DNA from 4 places in the Variovorax sp. 22077 genome. Region 3 is predicted to be linked to each of the others. Evidence: predicted binding sites of a transcription regulator. Region 3 holds the regulator's gene; each other region holds the start of a gene.
What was found. The regulator sigma-54, encoded in region 3, starts transcription at its own class of promoters, with help from an activator protein. The targets are predictions, from matches to a motif close to TGGCANGNAANCTGCTTT.

Region 1 (4,551 bases), on a different contig from region 3:
CCTGCGAAAGCGCCGGCAACGCGAGCAACGAACCGGCCAGGAAAATGAGGGAAGCAGTCTTCATATGTATCGGTAGAGGGCGGCAACAGGGCTGCATTTTCGTGCAATTCGACGCGAACAGTGACCAGATGTTCCGCCCCAAAGAAAAAGGACGGCCAAGCCGTCCTTCATAACCCATCAGGCTTACAAGCCACCAACCTCTTCGCGGGGGACACCACGGAACCGGCTTTGCCGGGCCGTTGGTGTCGCCCCCGGAAGGGGGTTGGCGAAGCGACACGAAGTGCGCGAAGCCTGGGGGCGAACCAATTACAACGAGTAGTACATGTCGAACTCGACCGGATGGGTCGCCATGCGGAAGCGCGTGACTTCCTGCATCTTCAGTTCGATGTACGCATCGATGTAGGCATCGGTGAACACGCCGCCCTTGGTCAGGAACGCACGGTCCTTGTCCAGGTATTCCAGGGCCTGGTCGAGGCTGTGGCAGACGGTCGGGATCAGCGCGTCTTCTTCCGGCGGCAGGTGGTACAGGTCCTTGCTGGCGGCTTCGCCCGGATGGATCTTGTTTTCCACGCCGTCGAGACCGGCCATCAGCAGGGCCGAGAAGCCCAGGTACGGGTTCATCAGCGGATCGGGGAAGCGCGCTTCGACGCGACGGCCCTTCGGGTTGGCCACGAACGGGATGCGGATCGAGGCCGAGCGGTTCTTGGCCGAGTAGGCCAGCTTCACCGGGGCTTCGAAGCCGGGCACCAGGCGCTTGTAGCTGTTGGTGCCGGGGTTCGTGATGGCGTTCAGGGCGCGGGCGTGCTTGATGATGCCGCCGATGTAGTGCAGGGCGAAGTCAGAGAGACCTGCATAGCCGTCGCCGGCGAACAGGTTCTTGCCGTCCTTCCAGACCGACTGGTGCACGTGCATGCCGGAGCCGTTGTCGCCGACGATGGGCTTGGGCATGAAGGTGGCGGTCTTGCCGTAGGCGTGGGCCACGTTGTGGATCACGTACTTCTGCAGCTGGACCCAGTCGGCGCGCTGCAGCAGCGTGCTGAACTTGGTGCCCAGTTCCATCTGGCCGGCGTTGGCCACTTCATGGTGATGCACTTCGACCGGGATGCCCAGCGATTCGAGCACCAGGCACATTTCCGAGCGCATGTCCTGGAAGCTGTCGACCGGGGGAACCGGGAAGTAGCCGCCCTTGACCGCGGGACGGTGGCCGGTGTTGCCGTGCTCGAATTCCTTGTCGGTGTTCCACGAGGCTTCTTCGGATTCGATCTTCACGAAGCAGCCCGACATGTCGTTCTTCCAGCGCACGCCGTCGAACACGAAGAATTCGGGTTCCGGACCGAAGTAGGCGGTGTCGCCCAGGCCCGATGCCTTCATGTAGGCCTCGGCGCGCTTGGCGAGCGAACGGGGGTCGCGCTCGTAGGCCTTGCCGTCGGCGGGATCGATCACGTCGCAGGTCAGGATCAGCGTCGTTTCTTCGAAGAACGGGTCGATGTTGGCGGTGTTCGGGTCGGGCATGAGCTGCATGTCCGAAGCTTCGATCCCCTTCCAGCCGGCGATGGACGAGCCGTCGAATGCGTGGCCCGAGGTGAATTTGTCTTCATCGAAAGCCGAGACCGGCACGGTCACGTGCTGCTCTTTGCCGCGGGTGTCGGTGAAGCGGAAGTCGACGAACTTGACCTCGTTTTCCTTGACGAGCTTGAGTACATCGGCGACGGTCTTTGCCATCAGTTTCTCCTGAGTTGGATGGTGGTTAGGAATGCGGGGATGCGGGATGCAGTTTCTGTGCCATTGTCACCTCACCCGGTGAGGCTTTGATGGCAGTCTGGCAGCCCAAATGAAGGCAGAAAATCACTATTTTGGTGCAATTGATTTCAGCGCACCAATTCGGGGCCAAGCTTGGCATCGAAAGTGTGCAGGCCTTCGATCAGCTGGGCATAGGCGGCGTCGAGCCGGGCGGCCTCACCCTTGACGCCCAGCTCGATATGCCGGCCGTAGGTGGGGTGATCGACGCTCGGCAGACTGAACACCTTGACGCCTGCGTGGGTGGCCTCGATGGCCTCCATGAGCGGGGTCAGGGTGGCCTCCATGGCACCGAAAACGATCACGGACTTCTCGGCGACGGCGTTGGTGGCGAACAGGCCGGCGTAGCGGCCGTCGAGCACGGATTCGATCATCGGCCAGGCCATGACGGGAAAACCCGGCACGAAATGCACGTCGCCGACGCTGAAGCCCGGGATCTTGTTGTAGGGGTTGTAGATGAGCGTGGCGCCCTGCGGAAAGACGCCCATGTTGAGCCGGTGCACGTTGTCGGCCCGGTCGGGCTCATAGGGCAGGCCCTGCTCGCGCGCGGTGTCCTGCATGCGCTCGCGAATCAGCAGTTCGGCCTCAGGATGGAGCGCCAGCGGCACGCCGAGCGCCTTGGCGGCGCACTGGCGGGTGTGATCGTCGGGGGTGGCGCCGATGCCGCCGGTCGAGAAGACGATGTCGCCCGAGGCGAAGGCGCGCTGCAGCGCCGCGGTGATACGCGCGGGCTCGTCGCCCACGTATTCGGCCCAGCTCAGCTGCAGGCCGCGCGCGGCGAGCAGCTCGATGACCTTGGCCATGTGCTTGTCGGCACGCTTGCCGGAAAGGATCTCGTCGCCGACGACGATGAGACCGAATGTGCGAGTCATGGTGAACCCCATTGGGAAAGAGCGGCCTTGCTGGCCTCGTCGGCCTCGATGGCGGGCACGCCGGCTGCCGCCGAGGCCTCCGCGGCCGCACGCAGGGCGCGCAGCTGCGCGAGCGCGTCGAGGCAGTAGTGGGCGAACCAGAGGGCCGAGAAGGCGAAGACCAGGGTGTAGATCCAGATGGCGATCGGGATCAGCACGAAGAAAGCGGCGGCGAACAGCAGGCCCGACGCCCAGACGATGCTTGGCGCAGCGCCCAGGTAGCCGCACAGCACGCCGATGCACAGCAGCGGCAGCCGGTGTGCGCGGATGAGCGCGACGCGTTCCTCGGGGCTGGCGTGCTCGGCCAGCGAATCAAAGCTCATCACGCGGTAGGTGAGCCAGCCCCAGATCAGCGGCGGCAATATCAGCACCAGCGGCGGAATGAGCCACAGTGGCATCGACACCACCAGCGCGATCACCGCCAGCACGGTGGCCCCCAGCGAGCGCGCCACGCTGCCGAAGAAGGAAGCGCCCTTCTTCTGCTCGAGCCCCGGAAAGCGCCGCTCGGCCACCAGCCTGGTCAGGGCGGGTGCCATGAACCCGGCCACGATCAGCAGGCAGACCACCACGATCACCGGCGTGGCGGCGAACACCACCACCAGCGATGCCAGCACGGAAGTGACGTCACCCGAGAAGAGACGGCCGATCCACGACCAGAAGCTCGACAGCAGCGGCCAGGCGTCGAGTGCGCCGCGGGTCCAGGCCACGGCGGCGTCCCAGTAGAAGTAGCCCAGCGCCGCGGCCAGCACGATCATCAGCCCCAACGGCAGCAGCGACAGCACGATCACGCGCGGCAGCATGCAGTAGGCGACCGCGCGCCAGAAGGAGTCGAGGAGCAGGCGCATGAGGCAGCGAGGATAACCTCTGGGGAGCGCCCTTCAGGCGCCGTAGCCCCTCAGCCGCGACCGACCATTCGCTTCAGCCCCAGCCATTGCTGGGCCCAGAAGCCGCGGCCGTAGTCGCGCACGTGGCCGTCGGCACGGGGTTCGACCTGGTCGCGGATACCGGTCGGGTCGTAGCGGTCCTCGAAGTTGGCGGTGCGAAAGAGCATGTCCCACCATGGCAGCAGCACGCCGAAGTTGTGGCCCCCGAGGGTGCTGGCGCCTTTCGATTCATGGCCTAGCCCGATGCTGTGGTGCAGCCGGTGGAAGCGCGGGCTGATCCACAGCCGCTCGCCGATGGCGCCGAAGCTCAGCCTCAGGTTGGCATGCTGCAGGCTCTCGCTGAGCTGGGTGAAGGCGACGAACGCGATGAACTGCCCCGGCGCCACGCCGATGAGCTGCGCCACGATGACGATCAGCGCGTCGTGGATGATGTCGTCGAGCAGGTGGTTGCGGTCGTCGCTCCACATCGTCATCTGGCGCTGCGAGTGGTGCAGCGAATGCAGTCCCCACCACCAGTTGAACTGGTGCTGGCCTCGGTGGATCCAGTAGCCGACGAAATCGAGCACGACGAGGTAGATGGCGAAGGCCACCCACGGGATGTCGGTGACGCCGGGCCACACCTCGTCGAGGTGGAAGGTGCCCCACCCCGCCGTGCGCAGCGCGCCCATGGCGTCGTCGAAGAAGGGCTGCAGCGTGAAGAAGATCGCCAGCCGGAACAGGCCGAGGCGGTGGATCAGCGTGTAGAGCATGTCGATGCGGATCGCATGGCGGTCCGCCACCGGTTCCACCGAGCGCCAGCGCTGCAGCGGCCCGATGACGGCGATGAGCACCAGGATCTGGATCAGCCCAACCAGCAGCCAGCCGGTGGCGTCGAAGGCATCCTCGGTCCAGCCGCCCAGGCCCACGGCGTAGACCAGCGGCTGTACGGCGGTTTCGAAGAACCAGCCCTGCAGGGCGGA
Region 2 (4,551 bases), on a different contig from region 3:
CCGTTCCGCGCGTATGCCAGCCAGCTCGCGCCCACCAGCGGCTCGATGGGCTACGGCCTGCCGGCCGGCGTCGGCGCCAAGCGGCTGTGGCCGCAGCGCGAGGTGGTGGTGTTCGCCGGCGACGGCGACTTCATGATGCACGGCCAGGAATTCGCGACCGCCGTGCAGTACGGCCTGCCGATCATCGTGGTGCTGCTGGACAACGGCATGTACGGCACCATCCGCATGCACCAGGAAAGGCACTACCCGGGCCGCATCAGTGCCACGCAGCTGAAGAACCCCGACTTCCGCGGCTACGCCGAGGTGTTCGGCGGCCACGGCGAGCGCGTGGCCAGCACCGAAGAATTCGGCCCTGCGCTGGCCCGCGCACGCGCCAGCGGCAAGCCGTCGATCCTGCACTGCCTGCTGGACCCGGAGGCCATCACGCCGGGCAGCACGCTGCAGTCGATCCGCAAGGCCGCTCAGGCGGACTGAGCACTCCCCCAGGGCTGTGTGCACTTCGTGTCGCTTCGCCAACCCCCTCGCCGGGGGGCGACACCTGCGGCCCGGCAAAGCCGGTTCCGCGGAGGCTAAGTTCTCCCCCAGGCTCTGCGCACTTCGTGTCGCTTCGCCAACCCCCTCGCCGGGGGCGACACCCGCGGCCCGGCAAAGCCGGTTCCGCGGTGTCCCGCGAACTGGCTGCGTATCAGCGCAGGCCGCCGACGTACCGGGGTGGGGGTGTGGGCGGCTGGCCGTCGGGCTGGCGTGCCGCCAGGCGCGCGGCGCGCGCCAGCGGCTCCATCGCCTGCTCCAGCCGGGTGGCGAGCAGGTAGAGCTCCTCGTCCTTGGTGTCGGCCGCGTGCGCGCGGGTCATGCGCACGATCTCGGCGGCGTACTCGGCATTGGTCGCCATCCATTCGGTGTCGGTCACGCGGCCGTGCTTTCGCCGCAGCGCCACGTGAAGGCGGGCGGCGAGGGCGATGCGTTCGCTTTCGGACATGGATGGCGACATGGCTTGTTTCCTCCGTCGGTGGGTCAACTGCTCCCGAGATGTTCCCTGTGCTGTGCAAGATCGAGGCCCAGCAGCTCGCTGTCGGCATCGACGCGCAGGCCGACGATGACGTGCACCAGGAACAGCACCACGGCCGTGCCCGTCGCACTGAAGATGGCCACGCTGCCAACCGCGATCGCCTGCGTGAGCACGTCGCCGGTGGCGCCGGAGACGCGCGGGTCGGCGAACACGCCGGTCAGCAGCGCCCCCACGATACCGCCGATGCCGTGCACGCCGAACACGTCGAGCGAGTCGTCCGCCCCCAGCAGGTGCTTCAGGCCGGTGGCGCCCCAATAGCAGGCCAGCCCCGCGATGGCGCCGATGGCCAGCGCGGCCGGCGGCGTGACGAAGCCGGCCGCGGGCGTGATGGCCACCAGCCCGGCCACGAGGCCCGAGCACAGGCCCAGCAGCGAGGGGCTGCGCCGCACGATCCATTCGCCGAGCATCCAGCTCATGGCGCCGGCAGCCGCCGCGATGTGCGTGACCAGCATCGCCAGCCCCGCGCGCCCGTCGGCCGCCACCGCCGAGCCGGCATTGAAGCCGAACCAGCCCACCCACAGCAGGCCCGCGCCGGTCATGGTGAAGGCCAGGTTGTAGGGCTCGAAGGCCTCGCGGCCGTAGCCCTTGCGCGAGCCGAGGGCGTAGGCGCACACCAGCCCCGCGATGCCGGCGTTGACGTGCACCACCGAGCCGCCCGCGAAGTCGAGCGCGCCCATCTGCGCGAGCCAGCCGCCCGGCTCCCACACCCAGTGGGCGATGGGCGCATACACCAGCACGCTCCACAGCAGCGCGAACCACAGGATCGCCGAGAAGCGCATGCGCTCGACGAAGGCGCCGAGCACCAGGGCCGTGGTGATGATCGCGAAGGTCAGCTGGAACATCGCGTAGACCGATTCGGGCACGTTGGGAGCCACGTGGCTCACAGCCAGCTGGCCGGCCTCCTTCAGGTAGTCGAAGCCCGAGAACCAGAGGCGGCCGGCGCCCCCGAGCCAGGGCCAGCCCTCGGTGAAGGCGAGCGAATAGCCCACCGCGAACCACGTCAGCGAGACGGCGGCGGCGATCGCCACCACCGCCGCCATGGTGGCCAGCACGTTCTTGCGGCGCACCATGCCGGCATAGAAGAGGGCGATGCCGGGCAGCGTCATCAGCAGCACCAGCGCGGTCGAGGTCATCATCCATGCGGTGTCTGCCGCGTTGATCGAGGCTTGTGGTGCCAGGGCCATGGTCGCTTTCTTCTTCAAGTGGTGGACTCAGGCGCCCCGTGCACAAGTCGTGCCACTTTGTTAACTATCAGAAACACTTTGGTTTGCAGATCGGGCTTTATTGGTAAGGCAAAGCGGGTAATTCCCTATGCACTGAGGCGGTGCGTGCCCCTAAAGTCTGCGCACTCGCGAACGGGCCCTGCTCGTGTGCCGAGGGTCCGAGGAGACAAACCCCCCAAGCAACAATAAAAATTCTTCAAAGGCTCCGTACGAGATGCCTGTCCAACCTTGAAGGCGCCGCTGGTCGGCGCCTTTTTTATTTGCGCGGAGGCTTGGGGCATCGGCCTTCGCAGCTACTTTTTCGATAGCACCGGGGTGAGACAATCCAGGCCCTATGGAAATGCTGGTGGTCACGGGCGCCTCTGCGCTCGCGGGTTTTGTCGATTCGATCGTGGGTGGAGGCGGCCTGATCCTGGTGCCTGCGCTGTTCGCCGTCTTCCCGGGTGCACCGCCGGCGACCCTGCTGGGCACCAACAAGAGTGCTTCCATCTGGGGCACGGCCGCCGCCGCGGCCCAGTTCAGCCAGCGGGTGCAGATGCGCTGGGGTGCGCTGTGGCCGGCCGCGCTGCTCGGTTTCACCGGCTCGATGCTGGGCGCCTGGGGCGTCACCATGTTCCCCGGAGACTTCCTGCGCAAGGCGCTGCCGCTCATCCTGCTGGGCGTGCTGCTCTACACGCTGGCGCGCAAGGACATGGGCCGCATGCACGCGCCACGCTTCACCGGCCGGGCCGAGACGCTGGCGGCCTGCACCATCGGGCTCACGATCGGGCTGTATGACGGCTTCTTCGGCCCGGGCGCGGGCAGCTTCCTGGTGTTCCTCTTCGTGCGCTGGATGGGCTACGACTTCCTCAACGCCTCGGCCTCGGCCAAGATCATCAACACCCTGACCAACGCTGCCGCGCTGATCCTGCTGGCGGCCAAGGGCCACGTCTGGTGGCACTACGGGCTGGTGATGGCGGTGGCCAACGTGGCCGGCAGCGTCCTGGGCACGCGGGTTGCGCTCAGGCATGGCGCGGGCTTCGTGCGGGTGGTGTTCATCGTGGTGGTGAGCGCGCTGATTCTGAAGACCGCCTACGACGCATTCCTTAAATAGCGCAACGAGAAAGTCGCCCGATGCCCTCTGCCCAAGATCCCGTCGAGCGGCCCGCTCCCGTCAGCTTCTGGCAGGCCTTCGTCTACTGGCTCAAGCTGGGCTTCATCAGCTTCGGCGGGCCTGCCGGGCAGATCGCGCTGATGCACCAGGAGCTGGTGGAGCGCCGGCGCTGGATCTCGGAGAAGCGCTTTCTCCACGCCCTCAACTACTGCATGCTGCTGCCCGGCCCCGAGGCCCAGCAGCTGGCCACTTACATCGGCTGGCTCATGCACCGCACCTGGGGCGGCGTCGCGGCGGGGGTGCTGTTCGTGCTGCCCTCGCTCTTCATCCTGATCGCGCTCTCCTGGATCTACATGGCCTACGGGCAGGTGCCGGCGGTGGCGGGGCTGCTGTACGGCGTGAAGCCGGCGGTCACGGCCATCGTGCTGTTCGCGGCCTGGCGCATCGGCTCGCGGGTGCTGAAGAACGCCTGGCTCTGGGCGATCGCCGCGGCGGCGTTCGTGGCGATCTTCGCGCTGCAGCTGCCGTTTCCGCTGATCGTGCTTGCGGCGGCGGCCATCGGCTACTTCGGCAGCCGGGTGGCGCCGCAGCGCTTCGCGCCGGGCGGCGGCGGGCATGGTGCGGCAGGGGCGGCGGCCATCGGCCCGGCGCTCATCGACGACGACACGCCCACACCCGCGCACGCGCGCTTCGGCTGGGGCCGCTTCTGGCGCGTGCTGGGCGTGTTCCTCGTGCTGTGGCTGGGTGCCATGGGCGCGCTCGTCGCCCTGTACGGCTGGCAGGGCACGCTCACGCAGATGGGCTGGTTCTTCACCAAGGCTGCGCTCATGACCTTCGGCGGCGCCTACGCGGTGCTGCCCTACGTGTTCCAGGGCGCGGTCGACCACTACGGCTGGCTGGGCGCCACGCAGATGATCGACGGCCTCGCGCTCGGCGAGACCACGCCGGGGCCGCTGATCATGGTGGTGTCCTTCGTGGGCTTCGTCGGCGGCTGGAACCAGGCGCTCTCCGGCGGTGACCCGCTCTTCGCGGCAGGGGCCGTGGCGGCGACGGTGGTGTGCTTTTTCACCTTCCTGCCGTCGTTCCTCTTCATCCTGCTGGGCGGGCCCTTCATCGAGTCGACGCACGGCAACCTGAAGCTCACCGCGCCGCTCACGGCCATCACC
Region 3 (4,551 bases):
CAGGCTTCGCGCACTTCGTGTCGCGCGCGCCTTCCCCCTTGCAGGGGGCAACACCAGCGGCCCGGTGAAGCCGGTTCCGCCGTGTTCGGGCATGAAGCCGGGAAGAAAGTCAAGCCCGCCTAGGCGGGCTTTTTCATCTGTGCGGGCGGGGCAGGAGCACGCAGCCGCATACAATGCCGAGCAAGTTTCGTGCCTCTATGACATTGCACTCTCACCCCACCACCTCCTTCCTGCGTCGCATCGGCCGGCTGGCCGTCGGCGCCCTGTTGCTGGCAGGCCTCGCGTCGGGCGCCGTGGCCGAGACCGCCGACCGCTCCAAGCCGATGAACATCGAGTCGGACGCGATGCGCTACGACGACCTGAAGCAGACCAGCGTGTTCACCGGCAACGTTCTGGTGACGAAGGGCACGATCATCATCCGCGGCGCGCGGCTGGACGTGCGCCAGGACGCCGAGGGCTACCAGTACGGCGTGGTCACCGCGGCGCCCGGCAAGCGGGCCTACTACAAGCAGAAGCGCAATGCGCCCGACGAGTGGATCGAGGGCGAGTCGGAAGTCATCGAGTACGACAGCCGCGCCGACAACGTCAAGTTCATCCGCAACGCCGTCATGCGCCGCCTGCTGGGCGCCACGCCCAACGACGAGAGCCAGGGCGCGCTGATCGTCTACGACCAGAGCAACGACACCTACACCGTCAACGGCTCGACCGTGCCGCCGAACACCGCCGTCAACGCCTCGGCCCCTGGCGGCCGCGTCCGGACCATCCTCACTCCCAAGGCCGCCACCGCGCCGGCCCCGGGCGCTCCGGCTCCGGCCGGCGGTGCCAAGGCCCCTGCGCCGGCGCCCACCCCGGCTCCCGGCGCCGGCCTGCGCCCGAGCACCACGCTCAGTGACCAGGGAGACACGCGCAAGTGATCGAATCCGCAGGAACCCAGGACGCCAGCGGCACACCGGGCAGCCGCTTGGTCGCGCGCGGCCTGAAGAAGAGCTACGGCAGCCGCACCGTCGTGAAGGACGTCTCGCTCGACGTGCAGAAGGGCGAAGTCGTCGGGCTGCTCGGGCCGAATGGCGCGGGCAAGACCACCTCGTTCTACATGATCGTGGGGTTGGTGCGCGCCGACGCCGGCGACATCTCCATCGACGGCGAGCCGATCGCGCACATGCCGATCCACCGCCGCGCCCGCATGGGGCTGAGCTACCTGCCGCAGGAAGCCTCGATCTTCCGCAAGCTCACGGTCGAGGAGAACGTGCGCGCCGTGCTCGAGCTCCAGAGCGAGCCCGACGCGAAAGGCAGGCTGGTTCCCCTGTCGAAGGAGCACATCGAGGAGCGCCTGACCGACCTGCTGGTCGACCTGCGCGTCGACCATCTGCGCGATTCGCCCGCGATGGCGCTGTCGGGCGGCGAGCGCCGCCGCGTCGAGATCGCGCGCGCCCTGGCCACGCAGCCGCGCTTCATTCTTCTGGACGAGCCCTTCGCCGGCATCGACCCGATCGCGGTGATCGAGATCCAGCGCATCATCAGCTTCCTGAAGGAGCGCGGCATCGGCGTGCTCATCACCGACCACAACGTGCGCGAGACGCTGGGCATCTGCGACCACGCTTTCATCATCAGCGACGGGCACGTGCTGGCACAAGGCACGCCTTCGGAGATCGTCGACAACGCCGAGGTACGCAGGGTGTACCTGGGCGAGCACTTCCGGATGTGATCATGTTGCGAGGGTCAACGGCAAGCGTGATCGCCATGCGCGTGGAGCCCCTTCGCGAGGGCTGGTGTGCACGGCCGCCCGAAGCGGCCGGTCCGCTCCCGGCAGGGAGCTGGCGTGGCGCGCGGCGTGCTGCCTCGGGGGGAGCCGTCTTCTCATGAAGCAGGGGTTGTCCCTTCGCGTTTCGCAGCACCTGGCGCTCACGCCGCAGCTGCAGCAGTCGATCAGGCTGCTCCAACTCTCCACGCTCGAGCTGAGCCAGGAAGTGGAGCAGATGCTCGACGAGAACCCGTTCCTGGAGCGCACCGCCGAGGAGGCCGTGCGCGAGGAATTCGGGCTCGACACCGCCGACGCGCCGGTCCCTCGCGATGACGGCGGCGATGGCAACGACGGCGAGGGCGACTTCGCCCCCTCGGCCGCGAGCAGCAGCAGCGCGACTTCTTCCACGGAAGGCACGGCAGTCGCCGACGCCGACGGCCCCGCCGCCGAGATCGCCGAGCGCGAGCCCGACTGGGAAGGCGACGGCACCGTCGACATGGCGCCCGACGACAGCGAATGGGGCAGCGACGCGCCCGCGCGCCAGAACAACGCCGGCGACGACGAGCGCGCCGATGCCACCGAGCTCGCGCGCAGCCAGGAGTCGCTGCAGTCCTTTCTGCACCGCCAGGCACTGAGCCTGCGGCTCAACGAGAGCGACAGCGCCGCGCTGCGCTTCCTCATCGAGTCGCTCAACGAGGATGGCTACCTCGAAGACTCGCTGCCCGCGCTGGCCTCGGGCCTGGCGGGTGACGACAACGACGAATTCGACGACCTCGTGCACCACTTCCAGGTGGCGCTGGGCCTGCTGCAGAGCCTGGAGCCCGCCGGCGTCGGCGCGCGCGACCTCGGCGAATGCCTGAGCATCCAGCTGCGCGCCATGGCGAGCGACGACGAGACCGAGGAAGAGGAACTGGTCCGCAAGACGGCGCTGGCCATCTGCAAGCAGCCCATGGAGCTGCTCGCGCGCCGCGACTTCAAGCGTCTGGCCACGCTCACCCGCAGCAGCGAGGAGCTGGTGCGCTCGGCGCTGCAGGTCATCGCGCGGCTGGAGCCCAAGCCGGGCCGGCGCTTCGTCGACGTGGAGCGCAACGTCATCGTGCCCGACGTGATCGTCACCAAGACCGGCCGCGGCACCAACGTGAAGTTCCGCGTGATGCTCAACCCCGACGTGATGCCGCGCCTGCGCGTGCACGACATCTATGCCGGCGCGCTGAAGTCGCACAAGGGCGAGGGCAGCCAGGCGCTGTCGCAGCGGTTGCAGGAGGCGCGCTGGTTCATCAAGAACATCCAGCAGCGCTTCGACACCATCCTGCGCGTGAGCAACGCCATCGTCGAGCGGCAGAAGAGCTACTTCGTGCACGGCGAGCTCGCCATGCGCCCGCTGGTGCTGCGCGAGATCGCCGACGAGCTGGGCCTGCACGAATCGACCATCTCGCGCGTGACCACCGCCAAGTACATGGCCACGCCCTTCGGCACGGTCGAGCTCAAGTACTTCTTCGGCTCGGCGCTGGGCACCGAGACCGGAGGCAACGCGTCGAGCACCGCGGTGCGCGCGCTCATCAAGCAGTTCGTCGGCTCCGAGAGCGTGAAGAAGCCGCTGTCGGACAGCCAGATCTCCGAGATGCTGAAGGAGCAGGGCATCGAGTGCGCGCGCCGCACCGTCGCCAAGTACCGCGAGGCGCTGCGCATCGCGCCCGCCAACCTGCGCAAAGCCTTGTAACTGGCACACCCCCAGGCTATGCGCACTTCGTGTCGCTTCGCCAACCCCCTTGCAGGGGGCAACACCTGCGGACCGGCGGAGCCGGTTCCGCGGTGTTCCTGGAATGGGCTTGCGTGGCGTTGGACGGTGGCTGCGGTGTTCGCCCTGCTCGTGCTGCTTGTCACGGGCTGCGCCACGCTGCCCGACGAGGCCCCGCGCCCGCCCACCAAGACCATCGCCGTCTCGGCCGACACGGCGCTCGGCAGGATCGCGCTGGCCTCCCAGCCCGACCCCGACCTGAGCGGCTTCCGCCTGATGCCCGGCGGCGACTTCGCCTTCGACACCCGCATCCAGCTCGCGCGCCGCGCGCAGCGCACGCTGGACGTGCAGTACTACCAGATCGAGAACGACGAGACCGGCCGCTACCTGCTGCGCACCCTGCGCGACGCCGCCCAGCGCGGGGTGCGCGTGCGGCTCTTGATGGACGACCTCTATACCTCCGGCGAGGACGAGCTGCTGCTGGGCCTGGCCGCCACGCCCAACGTGGAGCTGCGCCTGTTCAACCCCTTCCCGGCAGGCCGCGGCAGCCTGCTGAAGCGCTTCACCGCCTCGCTCTTCGACTTCAGCCGCGTCAACCGCCGCATGCACAACAAGCTGTTCATCGCCGATGGCGCGATGGCGGTGGCGGGCGGGCGCAACATCGGCAACCAGTACTTCAGGCGCACCTCGGGCGAGAACTTCATCGACCTCGACACCTTCGTCACCGGCGCGCTGGTCCCGCGCCTTGGCAGCCTGTTCGACCAGTACTGGAACAGCGTCTACGTGCGGCCGATCCAGTCGGTCGTGGGCAGCAGCCTCTCGCGCGAGGAGCTGCAGCAGCGCTTCGAGCTCGCCACCGGCCCCGAGACCACGCCCCCGCCGCCCAAGCCCGCGCCCAACGACCTGCTGGGCTACAGCCCGATGGCCGAGGACCTGGACGCCGGCAAGCTCGGCCTGATCTGGACCACCGCCGAAGCCTATGCCGATTCGCCCGAGCGCGTGATCGGCAAGACCGCCTCGTATGGCGGCGTGCCGCTGCTGGACGTCGACAGCGTGCGCTACAACGTGGTCG
Region 4 (4,551 bases), on a different contig from region 3:
CTGCGCGCGCCAGTCGCTCCAGCGCGTTCCCTGCGCGGCATCGAGCGCCAGGGCCGCCTCGAAGCGCGGCGCGATGGCGGCGCCGAAACGCGGCCGCCGTCGGCGGATCCACGGGCCGACGTGGGCCTGGATCTCCAGGCCCTGGAGCACGGCATAGGCTTCGAACCAGTCGCGCCAGTCGCCGCCGCCATAGGCGCTGCGCTCGCTGTCGATGCGCATCAGGCGGGCCCACGCGGCCAGCGGCTCGCGCACCGCGGGCTCCGCCAGCGCCAGTGCGTCCGTGGCGACGCACAGGCGCAGGGGCGGCGCGGACCGGTCGCCGCCGATGCGGGCTTCGGTGCCGAGCAGCGCCTGCCCGGCGCGGCGCAGCAGGTCGGCATCTCGCGCGAACCATCCCACCGTGTCGTAGCTCGGTGCGAAGGGCAGGACCCCGTCGAGCGGGATCCGGCCGTGCGTGGGCCGCATCGCGGCGACCCCGCAGAACGCCGCCGGCACGCGCACCGAGCCGCCCGTGTCGGTGCCCAGCGCCAGGTCGACCTCCGCCCATGCGACCGCGGCGGCGCTGCCGCTGGACGACCCCCCGGGCAGCCGATCGGGGTCGCGCGGATGGCGCGGCGTGCCGTAGTGGGCGTTCTCGCCCTCCAGGCTGAAGGCGAGTTCGTCGCTGATCGTCTTGCCGACGACCCGCGCGCCTGCGCCACGCAGCGCGGCCACGCAGGGCGCGTCGTGCACGGCCGGCGCGTGGCCGGCGGCCCAGTCCGGGTTACCGCCGCCGGTGACTGCGCCTGCGATGTCGATCAGGTCCTTCACGCCCAGGCGCACCCCATTCAGCGCGCCATTGCCGGTGGCGGGCCGCTCGCAGCGGGGGCCGGGCATCCAGCCGCCCGATCCGTGCGCTGTCGCCGCGTGCATCAGGCGGGCAGCGCCGCGAGCACGGCGGCCGAGTCGGTCACGAAGCCGAAGCACTTCTTGACGTTCCAGATCGTCGCCTCGGTGCAGAAGTCCGGCGAGCTCGTGGCGCAGCAGTCGCTCAGCATCACGCAGCCGTAGCCCAGGAAGTTGGCGTCGGTGAGCGTGTGCAGCACGCACTGGTCGGTGTTGCAGCCCGCGAAGAGGATGCTGCGCACCCCGAGGTTGCGCAGGATGCTGTCCAGCGGCGTGTCCCAGAAGCCGCTGATGCGGTGCTTGTCGACCAGGAAGTCGCCCTCGTGCGGTGCGAGCTCGTCCACGATGGCCGCGGCCCACGAGTCCTTCTGCAGCACGTGGCCCTTGCCGCCGGGCAGCGGGTCGCCCAGGCCGACGCCCGTGCCGCTGTTCTTGTACAGATGGATCTGGTTGGGCGGCATGTTGGCCAGGTCCGGCCGGTTGCCCCAGTTGACCCAGACGACCGGCACGCCGGCACGGCGCAGCCCGGGCAGCAGCTTCTGCAGCGGCGCGATCGGCGTGCGGTCCGCCGCGTAGTTGCCGCCGATGTGGTCGACCCATCCACCTTCGGTGCAGAAGTCGTTCTGCAGGTCGATGATGACGATGGCCGTGCGGCGCAGGTCGAGCACCACGTTCTGCGGCTGCGCCTGCACCCGGGCGCGCAGCGGCGCGGGCGGCTCCACGGCCATGTCGACCTCGCGCTCGCTGGCGACCCAGTAGTACTGCTGGCCCAGGCCCAGGGCGCCGTCGGGCCGGGCATCGGGAAGATAGGGGTGGCGTTTCATCAAAGGCTCCGGTGGTGTGCGGGCGAAGGGCGCATCGCCGCAGGCTGGTGCATTCGTTGCGGTCGCCGCACCGATATGCGGCAAAAGGTCGGCGAATTCACTGGCACTGTTATTGCGATGCGTTGTCGGTAAGTAATTGATTAGTTACTTAACCCTCCAACTAGCGAAAGGCATGCCATGCAGATTCCGTCCCTCTCCCGCCGCGCCGCCGTCCTCGCAGGCGTCAGCGCCTTCACCACCCTCGTGCTGAGCCTGCCGGCCTCGGCCGCCGATCCGATCGCGGTCGGCATCCTCATTCCCGGTTCCAAGTCGGACAAGGGATGGATGGAGTCCGGCTACGACGGCCTCGTGGCCGCACAGAAGGAGTACGGCGCCAGGATCAAGGTGCAGATGATCGAGAACATCAACTACGCCGACATGGAGCAGGCGCTGACCAACCTGGCCAGCAAGAACGCGCTCGTGATCGGCGTCGGCGGCCAGACCCAGGCCGCCGTGCTCAAGGTGGCCAAGCGCTTCCCCAAGACGCACTTCTCGATCGTCGGCGGCAACAAGGCCGAAGAGACGGCCAACGTGGCCGGCTACGACGTCAAGCAGGCCGAGATCGCCTTCGTCGCGGGCGCCGCCGCCGCGATGCTCTCGAAGAACGGGGCCGTGAGCTACGTGGGCGGCATGGAGATCCCGTCCATCGTCAACGCCGGCAAGGAGTTCGGCAACGGCGCCAGGTACATCAAGCCCGGCATCAAGTACTTCGAGAACTACACCGGCGACTTCGACAACGTGGCCAAGGCCAAGGAAGCCACGCTGGCGGCCATCGCGCAGGGCGCCGACGTGCACTATCACATCCTGAACCTCGGCCTGCGCGGCATGGAGCAGGCGGCCAAGGAGAAGGGCACGAAGATCATCGGCAGCTACACCAACCGCTGCGGCACCGATCCGCTGTATCCCGCCTACAGCATCACCGGCGTCGGCTACCAGGTGCAGTACGCCATCAAGGAGGCCGTCGGCGGTACTTGGAAGGCCGGCTACAAGCCCTTCGGACTGGCCATGGGGCCGAACGCGTCGGACATGGTCATCTGCGGGGCGACCGACGAACAGAAGGCCAAGCTCGAGCAGATCAAGAAGGACATCCTGTCCGGCAAGATCAAGGTGCTGGAGGGCTGATGCGCGAGCGCCACGCCATCGGCCTCGGTGACGGCCTCCATGACGGCATCAGCGACGGCGGCCCGGGGCTCGCTGCAGCCCCGCCCGCCGCGCCGCTGCTGAAGCTGGAGGGGCTGTCCAAGCGCTTCGGCGCGCTGCAGGCGCTGCAGGACGTCTCGCTGGCGCTCCATCCCGGCGAGGTCCACTGCCTGCTGGGCGAGAACGGCGCCGGCAAGTCCACGCTGTGCAATCTCGTCTTCGGCGTGCACGCCGCGGACGCGGGCGAGATGACGCTGGCCGGCGAGGCGTTTCGCCCGCGCTCGCCGGCGGATGCCCTTTCGCACGGGATCGCGATGGTCCACCAGCACTTCAGCCTCGTGCCCGACATGACGGTGCTCGACAACCTGCTGCTCGGCCAGGTGCGCGGCGTGCTTGACCGCAAGGCCGGCGCGGCGCGCATCGCCGCGATGCGGGAGCGCTACGGGCTCGCGCTCGATCCGCATGCGAAGGTGCAGGACCTGTCGGTGGGCGAGCGCCAGCGCGTGGAAATCGTGAAGTGCCTGGTGCGCGAGCCGCGCCTGCTGGTGCTCGACGAACCCACCGCGGTGCTGCTGCCGCAGGAGATCGAGGCATTGCTCTCGGTGTGCACGCGCGTGGCGCAGCAGGGCTGCGGCGTGGTGCTGGTCACCCACAAGCTGGCGGAGATCCAGCGCGTAGCGCGGCGTGCGACCGTGCTGCGCGGCGGCCGCGTGGTGGCGCGCTCGGACGCGCCCGCACAGGACATCGACGCGCTGGTGCGCGCGATGATCCAGCGCGACCTGCAGGCGCCTGCCGCCGCGCCGGTACGGGCGTCTCGTGCGTCCCGGCCGGCACCGGGCAGCCCGACGCGCGAGGCAGCGCTGCTGGCCGACGGCCTCACCGTGCGCGACGCCGATGGCGTGGTGCGCCTGGACAACTTCACCCTGCTGGTGGAGCCGGGCGAGATCGTGGCCATCGCCGGCGTCGAGGGCAATGGCCAGAGCGAACTGGGCGCGGTGCTTTCGGGAATGCTGCGTCCCACCGAGGGGCGCTATTTCGTCTGCGGCGAGGGGATGACGCGCGCCACGCCGCGCCAGCTCAGCGCCGCGGGCTGCGGCGTGGTGCCCGAAGACCGGCACGCGCTGGCCTGCGTGACAGGCATGAACGTCGCAGAGAACATCATGCTCGACCGCCTGGACCGGTTCCGTCGCTTCGGCCTCCTCGACCGCGCGGCCATGCGCCGCGAGGCGCTCGACCTCATGCAGCGCTACGACGTGCGCGCCGCCAGCCCCGACGTGCCGTTCGGAGGCCTTTCGGGCGGCAACCAGCAGAAGGTGGTGCTCGCGCGCGAGCTCACGCTCGAGGGCCTGCGCTTCCTGCTGGCGGCGCAGCCCACGCGCGGCCTGGATGTCGGCGCGGTCGAGGCCGTCTACGGCCACATCCGGGCCGCCGCGGACCGCGGGGTCGGCGTATTGCTCATCTCGTCGGAGCTCGACGAACTGCTGAGCGTCGCCGACCGCGTGCTGGTGCTCTACCGGGGCCGGGTGATGGGCGCATGCCCCACGGCGGGCGCGGACCGCGCGCGCATCGGTGCCTGGATGGCCGGGCACCGTGACAAGGAAGATGTTGCAGAGGAGGTCGCCCCATGAGCGGTCCTGTACTTGCCTGGTCGCGGCTCAGGCCG

Region 1: the regulator sigma-54 is predicted to act here: its motif matches at 1,768-1,785, upstream of glnA (type I glutamate--ammonia ligase).
Region 2: the regulator sigma-54 is predicted to act here: its motif matches at 2,291-2,308, upstream of ACTJLF_RS18075 (ammonium transporter).
Region 4: the regulator sigma-54 is predicted to act here: its motif matches at 1,811-1,828, upstream of ACTJLF_RS19270 (BMP family protein).

The regions. Positions count from the first base shown of each region.
Region 1 is NZ_JBQEQC010000006.1:204,357-208,907, reverse strand. Features, by position in the region: gene ACTJLF_RS11030 (hypothetical protein) at 1-64, opposite strand, end outside; gene glnA (type I glutamate--ammonia ligase) at 307-1,722, opposite strand; gene ACTJLF_RS11020 (competence/damage-inducible protein A) at 1,869-2,669, opposite strand; gene ACTJLF_RS11015 (EI24 domain-containing protein) at 2,666-3,553, opposite strand; gene ACTJLF_RS11010 (sterol desaturase family protein) at 3,604-4,551, opposite strand, start outside.
Region 2 is NZ_JBQEQC010000011.1:236,830-241,380, forward strand. Features, by position in the region: gene ACTJLF_RS18065 (thiamine pyrophosphate-binding protein) at 1-474, shown strand, start outside; gene ACTJLF_RS18070 (hypothetical protein) at 686-991, opposite strand; gene ACTJLF_RS18075 (ammonium transporter) at 1,015-2,253, opposite strand; gene ACTJLF_RS18080 (sulfite exporter TauE/SafE family protein) at 2,627-3,385, shown strand; gene chrA (chromate efflux transporter) at 3,406-4,551, shown strand, end outside.
Region 3 is NZ_JBQEQC010000009.1:65,102-69,652, reverse strand. Features, by position in the region: gene lptA (lipopolysaccharide transport periplasmic protein LptA) at 198-914, shown strand; gene lptB (LPS export ABC transporter ATP-binding protein) at 911-1,705, shown strand; gene rpoN (RNA polymerase factor sigma-54) at 1,860-3,461, shown strand; gene ACTJLF_RS14890 (phospholipase D family protein) at 3,597-4,551, shown strand, end outside.
Region 4 is NZ_JBQEQC010000013.1:7,597-12,147, reverse strand. Features, by position in the region: gene ACTJLF_RS19280 (amidase) at 1-912, opposite strand, end outside; gene ACTJLF_RS19275 (cysteine hydrolase) at 912-1,709, opposite strand; gene ACTJLF_RS19270 (BMP family protein) at 1,887-2,870, shown strand; gene ACTJLF_RS19265 (ABC transporter ATP-binding protein) at 2,870-4,516, shown strand; gene ACTJLF_RS19260 (ABC transporter permease) at 4,513-4,551, shown strand, end outside.